One region of the Shewanella septentrionalis genome, then DNA from elsewhere that is predicted to be linked to it. Evidence: predicted binding sites of a transcription regulator. Region 1 holds the regulator's gene; the other holds the start of a gene.
The links. Region 1 encodes MetJ, which represses methionine synthesis genes. Its sites were predicted from a motif close to TAGACGTCTAGACGTCTA; they were not measured.

Region 1 (7,936 bases):
CGCAGTGAAAATGGCGTACCCGAAGGCGTTACTCGTTTGCAAGTGCGAGTGGAAGGCCCCTTTGGTGAGATGCCAAATCTGCACTTCAAATACCACAGGGTATCTTGCCAGCAATGTGAAGATGCGCCCTGCGTTAAGGTGTGCCCAACGGGCGCGGCCTATGTGGGTGAAGACGGTATTATCTCTATCCATACCGAGAAGTGTGTCGGTTGTATGTACTGTGTGGCAGCGTGCCCTTATAAAGTGCGCTTTATGAACCCAGAAACCAAGGCGGCGGATAAGTGTAACTTCTGTAAGGATACGCGTTTAGCACGGGGCGAAGAGCCAGCGTGTGTGACTGTGTGTCCAACCGATGCCTTAGTGTTTGGCGATGCCAATGATCCTAAGAGTGAAGTGGCCATCATGCTCAACACTAAAATCACTTACCAAGATAAAACCCATTTGGGCACTAAACCTAGGGTGTATCGCGTTCCTACCAAAAGAGGGGGGATTTGATTATGAACAATACTTGGGGCGACATGGCGCAATATGATCCTGTCACTTGGCACTGGGTCATCGCCGTTTACCTGTTTATGGCGGGGTTATCCGCGGGCAGTTTATTGATTGGCATTGGTTTACGCTGGGCGAATAAGGAACTCAGCGCGGGAGCTGAAAGCAGCATTCTTAAGGCGGCAGCCATTATTGGGCCTGTAGCAATTAGCTTAGGTCTAGCTTGTTTAGTGTTTGACTTAACCAAACCATTCCACTTTTGGTTGATCTTAATTCACTATAACTTCCAGTCTGTTATGGCAATCGGGGTGCTGGCGCTGCTGGCGTATTCTCCCTTGGCCTTTGCATACGCCATTATTGTGCTGCGGGATGACTTACCAAAATGGGGTTTGGGTTTCCTAACACCTATCGCTAAGTTACTTATGCCATTTCGAAAGCTGATTGAAGTATTGTTGTTTGTCCTCGCCATTGGCGTAGGGGCTTACACTGGCTTCTTAATTTCGGCGATGAATGCCTATCCTATGCTCAACACTGCGGTACTGCCTGCGCTGTTTTTAGTGTCGGGTTTGTCGGCGGGCGCTGCGGCAAATGCGGTACTGGCGTTGCTGATGTTTAAGACGGACAGCCACGACAAAACTTTAGTGAAGATGCACGGTTTAGAATTGCCTGTGATGGCGATTGAAATCCTGTTCCTGTTCATGTTGTTCTGCGCCTTGTACTTCAAGGGCGGCGCGGCGGCTGCGGCCTTAGCGTCGTTAACCTCTGGGCTATGGGCAAGCGTGTTCTGGATAGGCGTCGTCGGTATAGGTTTTGGTATTCCATTGCTGTTCATGTTGCTACCAGCCGCGACTCGCCATACTAAGGGCGCAATGATCATGGTTGCCTGCGCGAGCTTAACCGGCGTACTCGCTCTAAGACACTTTATTGTGTACGCAGGGCAAAGCTATTTAAGCTGAGTGTAAGCTGGCTTTAGATATTGATAGATAAAGAAAAGCACTGACAATGTCAGTGCTTTTTATTGTTTGAATCTTCAGATGATTTGCCAATACAAGCAGGACGCTTATTGGGGCAATAACTCGATAACCGATTTCACCGTTAGCACTAAGGCGCTGATACTGCACAGGACTAACGTCGCCATTTTAGTTTTATCTTTATCGACACTGCCCACCAATCGCCCCGCGACTAAATACCCTAAAAGCACAGAAGGCAGCAACATTAACGACAGCCACAGGTGCTTCAATTCTAATAAGCCAGTGATCGCCAGAATGACCATAGCTATGGTGGAACTAAAAATGAAGAAGGCCGACAGGGCGGCGCGAAACTGCGAAGCGTCTTTGCCTGACAATAGAATCGCCATCGGCGGGCCACCAATCGCGGCGATATTGCCGAAGATCCCTGAAACCACACCCGCACCGAAGAGGGTTTTCTTATTCACTGGCAGGCTGAATTTATACAGGCTGAGGATCACTGCGACAGTCACAATGGCGGCGATGGATAACCCGAGTATGGGCTGAGGCGCAAACAGCAACAGGCTCGCGCCGATAAAACCGCCGGGCACGCGACCTAGGAGCGCATATTGCAAGCCATTGAATTCTAAATGACCACGTTCCCGGAATAAGGTCAGTAGCGAGATGGTAAATCCCATGGCAATAACGGGACCCGGTACGAGCTGCGGATCGACGATATACAGCAAAGGGCTGGCGACAACCGCTAGGCCAAACCCAATCAGGCTCTGGGTTAAGGCGCCAAGAAATACAATCAGCGAGGCCAAGGCAAGAGTCTGTGGATCTATCATAGAAAACATAGGATTCCATATAAACAAAAAGGGATCGTTAACGATCCCTATTGATGAGCACTGTGATGTAACTTTGCCAGCGACAAGTCGCTATTCCATGTCTTCCCACTCGATCCCCATCTCGTCCATCAGCAACTTGGCTTCGGCGGGAATGCTGTCTGGGCTATCTTTTGACAGATCTTCATCGTTAGGCAATGGCTGGCCAGTGTAGGCGTGCAAAAATGCCTCACACAACAGCTCGCTGTTGGTGGCGTGACGCAAATTATTGACCTGACGACGAGTTCGTTCGTCCGTAAGGACCTTAAGCACTTTGAGCGGAATAGACACAGTAATTTTTTTTACTTGTTCATTCTTCTTGCCATGTTCAGCATAGGGGCTGATGTATTCCCCATTCCATTCAGTCATTGACTCACCTGTTATAACGCTAAATTCGGGGCAGATTTTAAACCCTTACAAACAACAGTCAAATTATTGCTACTATTTCTTTGTGATTGCAAACAGATTTCTTTATGTTTAGACGTCTAAACGTCTTCACGCCTATTGACGATGGCGTTGGGCTTAGGTACATTTAGACGTCCAGACATCTCTATCAGTCTACCGAATTTAGGAGTCCACCCATGGCAGAGCGTCAATTAGCCACACTGGCAGTGCGTCAGGGTATCGAAAGCGATACTCAATATGGTGCAGTTGTGCCACCGATTTATTTGTCGACTAATTACGCCTTCGATGGTCATAAAAATCCCCGCGAATTCGATTACAGTCGTTCAGGCAACCCAACGCGCTGCATTTTAGGCGAAGCATTAGCGCAATTAGAAAAGGGCGCCACTGGTATAGTGACCTGCACTGGCATGGCGGCCATCACCTTAGTGACCACTTTGCTCGGCCCCGATGACCTATTGGTCGTGCCCCACGATTGTTACGGCGGCTCCTACCGTTTATTTACCAACTTGGCGAAGAAAGGCCAGTTTAAGCTGATTGTGGTTGACCAAACCGACAGCCAAGCGTTAGCCGCCGCCATTGCGCAGAATCCTAAGATGGTGTGGCTCGAAACCCCATCGAACCCGTTATTGCGTGTGGTGGATATCGAAGCTATTGCTAAGGCGAGCCATGGGGTCGGCGCGCTGGTGGTGGTCGATAACACCTTTTTATCGCCGATATTGCAACAACCCCTATTGTTAGGCGCGGATATCGTTATCCACTCCACCACTAAATATATCAATGGTCACAGCGATGTGGTCGGCGGCGCAGTGGTCGCTAAAGACGCGCAAATCGGTGAAAGCTTACATTGGTGGTCGAACACTCTAGGCTTAACGGGGTCAGCCTTCGACAGTTATCTGACCCTGCGCGGCCTGCGTACCTTAGCGGTGCGTATTCGCGAGCATCAAACCAATGCCCAGCGTATTATTGAGGTATTAACGCAAAGCCCTGTGGTGAGCAAAGTCTATTACCCCGGTCTTGCGGATCACCCAGGTCACGCCATTGCGGCCAAGCAACAACAGGGCTTTGGCGCTATGCTGAGCTTTGAGCTCAAAGGCGGCGAGGCCGAAGTGGTGGCCTTTTTAGGTGCACTCAGCTTATTTAGCGTGGCGGAAAGTTTAGGTGGCGTCGAAAGTTTAGTGGCCGTGCCTGCCACTATGACCCACAGAGCCATGGAGCCGCAAGCGCGCTTCGAGGCTGGTATTAAGGACACCCTATTGCGTCTATCGGTGGGTATTGAAGATGCCGCCGATTTAGTTGCAGATATTCAAGCAGGATTAGCCGCCGTTGCGGCTTGTCAGTAGAGGAATAATAGATGGCACGTTGTCACTTACATAAATTTGGTGGCTCCAGTTTAGCGGATGCCGATTGTTATCGTCGAGTTGCCCATATCCTGTTAACCCACGGTCATAGTGATGATCTCGTTGTGGTCTCTGCGGCGGGTAAAAGCACGAATTTCCTGTATAAATTATTAGCGCTGCGTGATGCGGGTCAGCTATGGCAAGAAGAGTTACAAGTGCTGATCAGCTACCAACAGGGGTTGATTGAGCAGTTGTTGTCGAATGAACAAGCTCGCGATCTGCGTGAGCGTTTGGCCACAGATAAAGCGCAACTCATCAGCTTGTTGTCCTTAGATGAGCGCAATGAATACCAAATCAACCATGTGGTGAGCTTTGGCGAACGTTGGTCGGCACGTTTAATGGCGGCGCTACTGCGCGAATCTGGCGTGGCGGCAAGCCATGTGGATGCCTGTTCAATTTTAGTGGCCGATGAAGCCGCCGTGCCGCAAATTCGGGTGCAAGAATCCCGCGCTAAAGTACAAGCGCTATTGGCCGCCCACCCAAATGAACGCTTAGTGATCACAGGCTTTATCTGCGCTAACGAGCGCGGCGATACTTTATTACTTGGTCGTAATGGTTCCGATTTTAGCGCTAGCTTGATTGCCAGCCTTGCCGATATTGAGCGCGTGACCATTTGGACCGATGTGGAAGGGGTGTTCAATGCCGACCCTAATAAGATCAACGATGCTAAATTACTAAAAAGCATGTCTCTTGCCGAAGCTGACCGCTTAGCGCGTTTAGGCTCGCCAGTATTGCATTCGCGTACTTTGCAGCCGCTGTTTAATACCGAAGTGAGTTTAGCGGTGCGCTCAAGTTATGCATCCCACACCGACTTTACCTTGATTGCGCCCCACAGTTCGTCGGCGAGCGCGCCTGTGGTGACTAATCTCAATGCTGTGGTCCTATTCGGCTTTAAGCTTACGGGCGAATTAACGAGCCTATTAGATTCGTTGATCGCAGCGGGTTTAACGCCATTGGCCCATTGGACCTCTGCCCATCAAAGGGTTGAACTTGCTTATACCGCTGAGAATCAAAAACAAGTTCAAAGATTACTCGATGCCGAGGCACAAGCATTAGGGATCAGCGAACAACAGATCAACACAGATCTCGGCCTAGTGGCGTTAGTGAGTGCCGATGCCGAACATTATCGCCGTAGCTTTGCCCGTTTATTAAGCCGTGATGCTAAACCTTTGTTCAGTGGCGATTTAAGTTTAGTGACGTTAGTGCCCCAGTCACAGGTGAATCTGTTAACCCAAAAAGTCCACCGTCGCTGCGCTGGGCCGCGTAAACGCATTGGTGTCTTACTGCTCGGCGTGGGCAACATAGGTGAGGCTTGGGTCGATTTGTTTAAGTCGGTGTCGCCATCACTGGATCATGAACTCGAAGCCAGTGTTGAGTTAGTCGGTTTAGTCAGTTCGAGTAAAGCCTTGATTAAATCCACAGGCATTAATCTTGCCGCGTGGCAGACTGAGTTTAATACCGAGGCTACGCCTTGGCAGTACGAGCACTTGTTCGAGCAATTAGAACGGGTTAACTGCGATGAGCTGGTGGCCTTAGATATCAGTGCCAGCGCCAGTTTGACGCTGCAATATCCAGAGCTATTTGAGCGCGGCATCCATGTGGTGAGCGCGAATAAACTCGCGGGCTCGGGTCCACTGCCTTTCTACCGTGAGTTAAAGCAGCAACTGGGTAATCGTCGTTTATTTTGGCGTTATAACGCCAGCTGTGGCGCAGGTTTACCCATCCAACATGCGTTAAATGATCTGCGTAACAGCGGTGATAGCGTTGAAGCCGTGGGCGGGATTTTCTCCGGCACCTTATGTTGGTTATTTGAAAAATACGATACCAGCAAGCCTTTCTCTGAATTAGTGATTGAAGCCAGAGGCTTAGGTATCACTGAACCCGATCCCCGCGACGATCTGTCTGGTCGTGACATGCAGCGTAAACTGCTCATTTTGGCCCGTGAAATTGGCCTTGAAATCGAGCTTGAAGATATTGAATTACGCTCATTAGTGCCAGCCGATTTGGCGGATATTCCCTTAGATCAATTTCTCACCCGCATTGCCGAGTTAGATGCCGATCTGCTGCAACAGTATGGTGCGGCGGCGGAGCAAAATAAGGTGCTCAGATACGTGGCATCCTTAGATAACAGCGGCCCAGAGCTTAAAGCCGAAGTCGGTTTGCAATGGATTGATGCCTATCATCCCTACGCTAATTTGACCCCCGGCGATAACGTGTTTGTGATCCGCAGTGCCTTCTACCAAGGTAATCCGCTGATCATCCGTGGGCCGGGCGCCGGACGCGAAGTGACAGCGGCGGCGGTGCAGTCGGATCTGACGCAGATCTGTCGCGATCTGCTGCAGGAATAACGCGATATCAAGCTTCTTTAAGGACTCCTTCGAGTCCTTTTTTATTGGCTAGAATAAATCTATCGAATTAACCGAGATTAAATGCGGCTTATGGACATTTTTTGGCTTGACTTACATCTCAGTTTCTCTAGTATATGGACATATAGACGTCCAAACGTCCATTTGAACGAATTCATACTAGCAAAGAGTCGCGCCAAGGGCGGTTGAGGAAATACACATGGCTTTTCATCACGCACAACATTCACAATCGCTGAACCAGAGTTTGTCTGAGCTTAATGGCGATATTAATGTTTCTTTTGAGTTTTTTCCGCCATCGACCCCCGAAATGGAACAAATCCTGTGGAACTCTATCCGTCGTTTAGAGCCGCTGAATCCTAAGTTTGTGTCTGTGACTTACGGTGCTAACTCAGGTGTGCGCGACCGCACCCATGGCGTGATTGAACGTATCCAACAGGAAACCGACCTCATTGCCGCGCCGCACTTAACCTTAGTGGATGCCAGTGATGAAGAGCTGTTAGAACTGGCTAAGCATTACTGGAAGTCGGGCATTCGTGACATAGTGGCGCTACGGGGTGATTTACCTGCAGGCAGCCCAAAGCCAACTCGTTTTGCGGCGGATTTAGTGCGTTTACTGCGCTCTGTGGCTGACTTTGATATTTCCGTTGCGGCCTATCCAGAAGTGCATCCCGATGCGAGCAATGCACAGGCGGATTTGATCAACCTTAAGCGCAAGATTGATGCGGGCGCTAGCCGTGCCATTACCCAGTTTTTCTTCGATGTGGAATCTTACCTGCGCTTTCGTGACCGCTGCGTTGCCGCCGGTATCGACGTTGAAATCGTACCGGGCATCTTGCCTGTGACTAACTTTACTCAGTTAAAACGTTTCGCGGGCATGACCAATGTGTCGTTACCGGGCTGGCTACACAAGCAATTCGATGGTTTAGAAAATGATGCCGGTACACGCCAATTGGTGGGTGCAAACGTGGCAATCGATATGGTAAAAGTACTGTCCCGCGAAGGCGTGAAGGATTTCCATTTTTATACGTTAAATCGCGCCGAATTGACCTATGCGATTTGCCATACGTTAGGCGTGCGTCCTAAGTAAAACTTTATAAAATAAGCTAATAAAAACGCCGCAGAGAATGCGGCGTTTTGTTTTGTTTTGTTTAAATTCTAAATTGAGCTAATAAAGTTGTTAAACGGACTGCGAGTTGGGCAAGCTCATCGCCAGCGCGTGCAGTTTGTACCGCACTATCTGTCGCATTAGTTGCAATGTCATTGATGTTATTAACATTTTTATTGATCTCTGCTGAAACTGCACACTGCTCATTTGCCGCGCTGGCGATTTGGATATTCATCTGGCTAATGGTGGAAACCGCATGGGTAATGGCTTCGAGTGCCTCACCCGCTTGGTGAACTTGGGATACACAGCTTTGGGTGGTGCGGGTGCTGGTTTCCATCGCATT
Region 2 (7,936 bases), on a different contig from region 1:
TTTGGCGTGTATGCAGCGATGAACTTGGGCGCTTTTTCGGCAATTGTCGATTATCTGCTAGTTTGCTGTGCTATTTCACGCATTTTTAGAATAATGGCGCTTTATCAGATTGATAGACATGGATACACTGGTAACCGATCGCAATGATCTGCCCCGATCGCTGTGGTACACTTTTTTCGGTTAAGCCTGTCGAATAACAAAGGATAATTAAGGTTATGAAATATATCGAAGTTGATGAAGAGCTCTATCGTCATATTGCCAGCAAAACAGAACGTATTGGTGAGAGCGCCTCTGACATTCTTCGTCGATTACTCGGCCTGTCCGTCGATGCGGTCGAACCACCTCAGCCTTTGGCGATAAGCCAACCAAGTTTAGAGGCTGAGCCGATTCAAGCTGCACCTGCTGTGAATGACTTTAGTCGCTTAGTCGATGAACATCTGTTATCGCAACAAAAAGGCGCGGTAGGGCGTTTCCTCTTTTTGCTCGAAAGTCTGTATCAATTAGCCCCAGAGCAGTTCTCGCAAATTCTGCAGATCCAAGGGCGCGATCGTTTGTATTTTGCCCGTTCGAAAGAGCAATTACTGGAAGCGAGTGCCTCGGCGAATCCTAAAGAAATCGGTACCAGTGGTTTTTGGGTGACGAGCAATAACAATACCGCCAAGAAACGCACCATTTTATCCGAAGTCTTAGTGCAATTTGGCTGTGATGCAACGGTTGCAGCTGGCATAGCCGAGCGCGTTTAATCCGCTATTGAGCTAAGTTTAATCATTGTTTTTATTTGTAATTGAGTGCAGGAGAGCCATAGGTGGCAATACATCAAAGGGCAGGACAAATCGCTAATCAGACGGATCTGGTCAATATTCCAAAACTGATGAGCCACTATTACAGCATCACGCCAAATATGGATGACGTACAACAACGCGTTACCTTTGGCACTTCTGGGCACAGAGGCTGCGCTTTTAATGGCAGTTTTAACCAACAACACATTTGGGCGATTACCCAAGCTGTGGTGGATTATCGCCAATCGGTGAATATCAATGGGCCGTTGATCCTCGGGATTGACACCCATGCGTTATCCTACGCCGCTTATTTATCGGCCATTGAAGTGCTGGCGGCAAATAAAGTCACTGTGCATATCCAGCAGAATGATGGTTTCACGCCAACGCCTGTGGTGTCCCATGGAGTGATTTGCGCCAATCGCGAAGCAAATATCACAGGTGCGCCTCTTTCCGATGGTTTGATTATCACGCCTTCCCACAATCCGCCTCAAGATGGCGGGATCAAATACAATCCACCCCATGGTGGACCGGCCGAAGGTAATATCACGGCTTGGATTGAGTCGCGTGCCAATGATTACTTACGCCAAGCGTTAGCTGGCGTGCAAAAATTAGCGTATGCCGAAGCGCTGGCCTCAGGCTATGTCAACGCCATTGATTTGGTAACGCCCTATGTGGCTGATTTAGAAAATGTTATCGATATGCAGGCGATTGCCAACGCTAAGCTGCGTATCGGTGTTGACCCGCTCGGTGGTTCAGGGATTTTCTACTGGGCACCGATTGCCGCGCGTTATGGGCTCGATATCACCTTAGTCAATGATAAAGTTGACCCAAGCTTTAGCTTTATGCCGCTGGATAAAGACGGCAAAATCCGCATGGATTGCTCGTCTACCTATGCGATGGCAGGGTTACTCGCCCATAAAGAATCCTTTGATTTATGCCTTGGCAATGATCCTGACTATGACCGCCACGGCATTGTCTGCCCTGGTACAGGCTTGATGGACCCTAATCACTACCTTGCGGTCGCTATCGATTATTTACTGACGCACAGACCGGATTGGAGCGATAGCTTAGCCATAGGTAAAACCTTAGTATCGAGTGCGCTTATCGATAAAATCTGTGCTTTCCATGGCAAAAAGTTACTCGAAGTGCCTGTGGGTTTTAAGTGGTTTGTTGATGGTTTAGCCGAAGCCACCATCGCCTTTGGCGGTGAAGAGAGCGCTGGCGCGGCGTTTTTGCGCCGTGATGGCACTACGTGGTGTACAGATAAAGACGGCTTTATTCTAGGGTTACTTGCCGCAGAAATTCTTGCGGTGACAGGTAAAACTCCAGGTCAACGCCATCAAGAGCTAGTAAAACAATTTGGCCAAAGCTTTTACAAGCGTATCGATAGCCCAATCAGTCTTGAAAACAAGGCCAAATTTGCGTTATTAAATGCTGAAACCTTAAATGCCACAGTGCTTGCGGGTGAGGCAATCGAAAACGTGTTAACCCATGCACCGGGCAATAATGCTGCCATTGGTGGCATTAAAGTGACTACGGCGAATGGTTGGTTTGCGGCGCGTCCATCGGGCACGGAAGCGTTATTTAAAATCTACGGCGAGAGTTTTATCAGTGAGCAGCATTTAGCTGAAATTATCAAAGATGCGCAGGCATTAATTGATAAGGCGCTGAACGCTTAATGCAGCAGTAGGTTTATAAAGTATTAAAAACAAACGCACTCAGTTTTGAGTGCGTTTTTGTTTGTGTCTAATGCCAGTTATGAGTATTAAACTCATGCTGATTTGACTGTATTTAGTACTCGATATGACAACTCGGTAAGTTATTTTTATCAATGTAATTTTGGTGATATTCCTCTGCCACATGGAACTGTTGCAATGGCACTATTTCAGTCACGATATGGCGTAATCCCCAACGACCTGAGCGGGCAAAAGCTAATTTTGAGGCTTCTGCTGCGGCTTTTTGTTCACTGTCATGGAAGAAAATCGTGCTGCGGTATTGAGTGCCTATATCTCCACCTTGCATGTTCAGGCTGGTTGGATTGTGGTTTTTCCAAAATACCTCGAGCAAGTCTTCATAACTGACCAAGGCAGGGTCAAATTCCACTTGTACCACTTCGGCGTGGCCCGTTTTGCCTTTTTTGACTTCTTCATAGGTGGTCGCGCTATTATTGCCGCCCATATAGCCGCAGGTGGCATTCGATACGCCATTCACTTGTCTAAAAAAATACTCTACGCCCCAGAAACAGCCGGCACCAAAGGTTGCTAACGCCATAATTAAATCCAATAGAAGTCTAGATGGCTAAGGATTGTGATAAAACTCGCGCGCAAAAGCAAGCCTCTAGCAGGAATATTTATGCAGGACGATTTTTCGATAAGATGATTGGAAATTTACACTCGGCATAGCAAAGCGCCGCGTTGATCTTATTCCGTTCAAAACTGGGTCCTATGGCGATAAATGTCTGAGAACAGCATTAAAAACATGTGTTAGTATTGAAGCCGCTTTTTAAGGTGCGAGTAAGCCTAACCGCGGTGAGATGAATGCTTGAGTGGTTATTGCTATCTGCACTGATGCTATTGCGCCGTTACTGTTACACACCATTATAAGGAGAATTCTGTGTTACAAGCTCTGTTAGATTCAAAGGATTTTTTAGCGCTCACCTTAGCCCATCCTGAACAGTTCGATGGCGAGTTTTCATTTAGCTTAGGCGACCATACCCAAGTTGAAGTGTGGGATACTGGCGTTATCGTTTTTGAGCCCGCCCAGAATGAAGGAAAAGATGTTGTCCTTTCTTGCGGTGTTCACGGTAACGAGACCGCGCCCATTGAACTCTGCAATGGCTTAATTAAGCAGCTTTTACAGCAAAAGATCATCGCGAAACAGCGCACTTTATTCCTGATTGGTAATCCATTAGCGATTAATAACGGCACGCGGATTATCGATGAGAACATGAATCGTCTGTTTAGTGGTGAGCATTCCAATCCTCCGGGATTAGTCAATCCTGAGCGAGTGCGCGCCAAAAAACTCGAAGCCTATGTGGACCGTTTTTATACCGCGGTTGCAGATGGTCGTCAGCGCATTCATTATGATCTGCACACGGCGATGCGCGCCTCGAAGCATGAAAAGTTCGCTATCTATCCCTATCGTCCAGGGCGTGCCTTTAGCGGCGAGCAAATCATGTTTTTAGCCGCAAGCGGCGTCGATACGGTTCTTTTTCACCACGAACCGACCACGACCTTTAGCTATTTTTCCTCCGAACACTACGGCGCCGATGCCTTTACCATTGAGCTTGGCAAAGTCTATCCCATGGGGCAGAACGACATGACGCGTTTTATCGCGACCCATGAAATGTTTATGCGCTTGATCACCGCTAAGCCGTTGGAGTTGGATGCATTTGATGCCGATAAGGTTAACTTGTACCAAGTGTGCCGGGTCATCAATAAACATTTCGATGATTTTGAATTTACCTTCGCAACCGATGTCGAAAACTTCAGATCTTTCCCGAAAGGTTTTGTATTAGCGCGGGAAGGTGGGCAAGAAATTAAAGTGGAACATGAGTTTGAGTCTGTCGTGTTCCCTAATGCCAAAGTGCCTATTGGCAATCGCACTGTGATTTGCCTGATCCCTGCGGTGAATGCGGACGTGCGTTAGGCTTGTAAAGCAATATATACATGCGAGGCAGGGATAACTTGTAGTTTGAGCTATGCCAATGGTTGATAGGTAGTTTACGTTAACGTAATGTTCGTCGGGCATATTCGTATAAACAGACGCATCAAAACGCTTTGGTGCGTAATGAGATAACAAGAGCACAATATGAGCAAAGCAACACTCAACACTGATACAGTGCACCGTGTCGGCTTCTTGGATAAGGCATCGCTACACATTCCTATCCTTCGAATTCTACAAGCCGACGGCACCACTTATGAAACCGCGGTTTTGCCTGTGATAGATGAAACCTTAGCCACTAAAATTTACGATACCTGCGTGTTCACTCGGGTACTTGATGAACGTATGTTAGGTGCCCAGCGCCAAGGGCGCATCAGCTTTTATATGACCTGTACGGGTGAAGAAGCGGCGATTGTCGGCAGTGTAGCCGCACTCGATCAAGAAGACGTTATCCTCGCGCAATACCGTGAGCATGCGGCGCTGCGTTATCGCGGTTTTACCACTGAACAGTTTATGAATCAGATGTTCAGTAACGAGAAAGATCTCGGTAAAGGTCGCCAAATGCCTATTCACTACGGTAGTGCAGCATTGCATTATCAAACGATTTCTTCACCCCTTGCGACACAAATCCCGCAGGCGACGGGTGTGGGCTACAGCTTAAAAATGCAAGGTAAGCGCAAAGTCGCGGTTTGCTATTTTGGCGAAGGCGCTGCATCGGAAGGGGACTTCCATGCCGGTCTAAACATGGCCGCAGTATTGAAGTGTCCAGTGATTTTCTTCTGTCGTAACAATGGCTACGCCATTTCAACCCCAACTGAAGAGCAGTTTGCCGGTAACGGTATTGCGAGTCGCGGTGTGGGTTATGGCATGCACACTATTCGTGTTGACGGCAATGACATGCTGGCCGTGTTAGCGGCAACCCAGCAAGCCCGCGCCTATGCGATTGAGCATAATGCGCCTGTGCTGATTGAAGCCATGACTTACCGTCTCGGTGCACATTCATCATCAGACGATCCATCAGGTTATCGCTCGAAAGATGAAGAAGCCAAGTGGCAGCAACACGATCCGGTTAAACGCTTCAAATTATGGCTTATCAACAAAGGTTGGTTAGCTGAAGCGGATGATGTGAAACTGCATGAGAAATATCGTGAAGAAGTATTGGCTGCGGTAAAAGTGGCTGAAAAAATTCCTGTGCCTATGCTGGATGAAATTATTGAAGATGTGTACGACAAGCCGACGCCAGTGCTGAGAAAGCAACTTGCCGAGCTTAAAGAACATATCAAAAAATATCCGCAAGCCTATCCAAAAAGTGCAGGGAGACTATAAGCCGTGGCTGAAATGAATATGTTACAGGCCGTCAATGAGGCCTTGTCGATCGCCATGCAAGCCGATGAGCGCATGGTGGTTTTTGGTGAAGATGTGGGTCACTTTGGTGGGGTATTTCGCGCCACTTCCGGTCTTCAAGAAAAATTCGGCCGCGATCGCTGCTTTAATACCCCGCTGACAGAGCAAGGTATTGCCGGTTTTGCCAATGGTTTAGCCTCAAATGGCATGACTGCTGTGGCTGAAATCCAATTCGCCGATTATATCTTTCCTGCGTTCGATCAAATCGTCAACGAGTCGGCTAAATTCCGTTACCGTAGCGGTAATGAGTTCGATGTCGGTGGGTTAGTGTTCCGTACGCCCTATGGCGGCGGTATCGCTGGCGGCCATTATCACTCGCAATCACCCGAAGCTTATTTTACCCAGACACCGGGATTAAAAGTAGTGGTGCCACGTAACCCAGAGCAAGCCAAAGGCCTGCTATTGGCGTCAATTCGTGACAAAAACCCAGTGATCTTCTTTGAGCCTAAGCGTTTATATCGCGCATCGGTTGGCGAAGTGCCAGCGGGCGATTATGAAATTGAACTGGGCAAGGCTGAAGTGGTTCGCGAAGGTAAAGACATCACCTTAGTGGCGTGGGGCGCGCAAATGGAAATCCTTGAAAAAGCCGCCGACATGGCCGCTAGAGAAGGGATCTCCTGCGAAATTATTGATTTACGCACCTTGTCACCTTGGGATATCGATACCGTTGCCGATTCAGTTAAAAAGACAGGACGTTTGCTGGTTAACCATGAAGCACCATTAACTGGTGGTTTTGCCGGTGAAATTGCCGCGACAATCCAGCAAGAATGCTTCTTGTATCTCGAGTCGCCCATCAGCCGCGTTTGTGGTTTAGATACCCCGTACCCACTCATTCATGAAAAAGAATACATGCCTGATGCGTTCAAAACGTTTGAAGCCATCAAAGCATCAGTGACCTTCTAGGAGTCCGGTATGATTAAAGATTTTATTTTGCCGGATATTGGCGAAGGTGTAGTGGAGTGTGAATTGGTTGAATGGTTGGTCAAAGAAGGCGACACAGTCGTTGAAGATCAGCCGATTGCCGATGTCATGACAGACAAAGCCCTAGTGCAAATCCCTGCGCCATTTGCGGGCGTGGTTACTAAGCTGTATTACGCTAAGGGCGATATTGCGAAAGTGCATGCGCCGCTCTATGCCGTACAAATTGAAGGTGCCGTTGAAATCGCAGGTGAAGAATCTGCGACTGAACCTGCTGCGACGACTGCAAAAGTGACGGAGCCTGTGGCGGCAACAACTGCCAATACGTCATCCAGTTCATCCGTCAGCATTGAAGAATTCTTACTACCGGATATCGGCGAAGGCATTGTTGAATGTGAACTCGTTGAATGGTTAGTGAGTGAAGGTGATTGGGTTGAGGAAGATCAACCGATTGCCGACGTAATGACAGATAAAGCGCTGGTGCAAATTCCTGCCATTAAAGCGGGTAAAATTGCCAAACTGCATTATCGCAAAGGTCAGCTAGCTAAAGTACATGCGCCTTTATTTGCCATTGAAGTTGAGCATGCGGCATCTGTACCTGCGGCGACAACAAATACTGATACTGTGGTCAATGCGGCACCGGCAGCGCAGATTATGAGTGCAGAACCTGCTCGTCAAGGTAAAGCCTTGGCCAGCCCTGCGGTTCGTCGCATGGCGCGGTCGTTAGATATCGATTTGAGCCAAGTACCTGGCACAGGAAAGCACGGCCGTGTGTACAAGGAAGACATCACTCGTTTCCAACAAGGCGCGAGCAATGTTTCTGCTCCAAGTACGACTCAGGTAAAAGAGGCGCCAGCTCAAGCGACGCAAGCATCTCAAACCCAAGTTCCAACATCGACAGTGACTCAACGCGCTGACACGGTTGAGCCTATTCGCGGCGTAAAAGCTGTGATGGCACGCATGATGGTTGAGTCGGTGTCGAGCATTCCGCACTTTACCTATTGCGAAGAGTTTGATTTAACAGGCTTAGTTGCACTGCGTGAAAGCATGAAAGTGAAGTATTCGTCCGATGAAGTGAAGCTGACCATGATGCCTTTCTTCATGAAGTCGATGTCGCTCGCGTTAAGTCAGTTCCCTGTGATGAATAGCCAAGTGAATGCTGATTGCACTGA

Region 2: the regulator MetJ is predicted to act here: its motif matches at 3,063-3,080, upstream of msrA (peptide-methionine (S)-S-oxide reductase MsrA).

What each region holds. Positions count from the first base shown of each region.
Region 1 covers NZ_JAMTCC010000038.1:31,393-39,328, reverse strand. The annotation lists gene NE536_RS18465 (4Fe-4S dicluster domain-containing protein) at 1-495, shown strand, start outside; gene nrfD (NrfD/PsrC family molybdoenzyme membrane anchor subunit) at 498-1,445, shown strand; gene NE536_RS18455 (sulfite exporter TauE/SafE family protein) at 1,550-2,293, opposite strand; gene metJ (met regulon transcriptional regulator MetJ) at 2,375-2,689, opposite strand; gene metB (cystathionine gamma-synthase) at 2,902-4,065, shown strand; gene NE536_RS18440 (bifunctional aspartate kinase/homoserine dehydrogenase II) at 4,077-6,470, shown strand; gene metF (methylenetetrahydrofolate reductase) at 6,688-7,575, shown strand; gene NE536_RS18430 (methyl-accepting chemotaxis protein) at 7,637-7,936, opposite strand, start outside.
Region 2 covers NZ_JAMTCC010000002.1:178,563-186,498, forward strand. The annotation lists gene seqA (replication initiation negative regulator SeqA) at 216-743, shown strand; gene pgm (phosphoglucomutase (alpha-D-glucose-1,6-bisphosphate-dependent)) at 806-2,458, shown strand; gene msrA (peptide-methionine (S)-S-oxide reductase MsrA) at 2,571-3,050, opposite strand; gene astE (succinylglutamate desuccinylase) at 3,393-4,427, shown strand; gene NE536_RS01940 (thiamine pyrophosphate-dependent dehydrogenase E1 component subunit alpha) at 4,590-5,768, shown strand; gene NE536_RS01945 (alpha-ketoacid dehydrogenase subunit beta) at 5,772-6,749, shown strand; gene NE536_RS01950 (dihydrolipoyllysine-residue acetyltransferase) at 6,759-7,936, shown strand, end outside.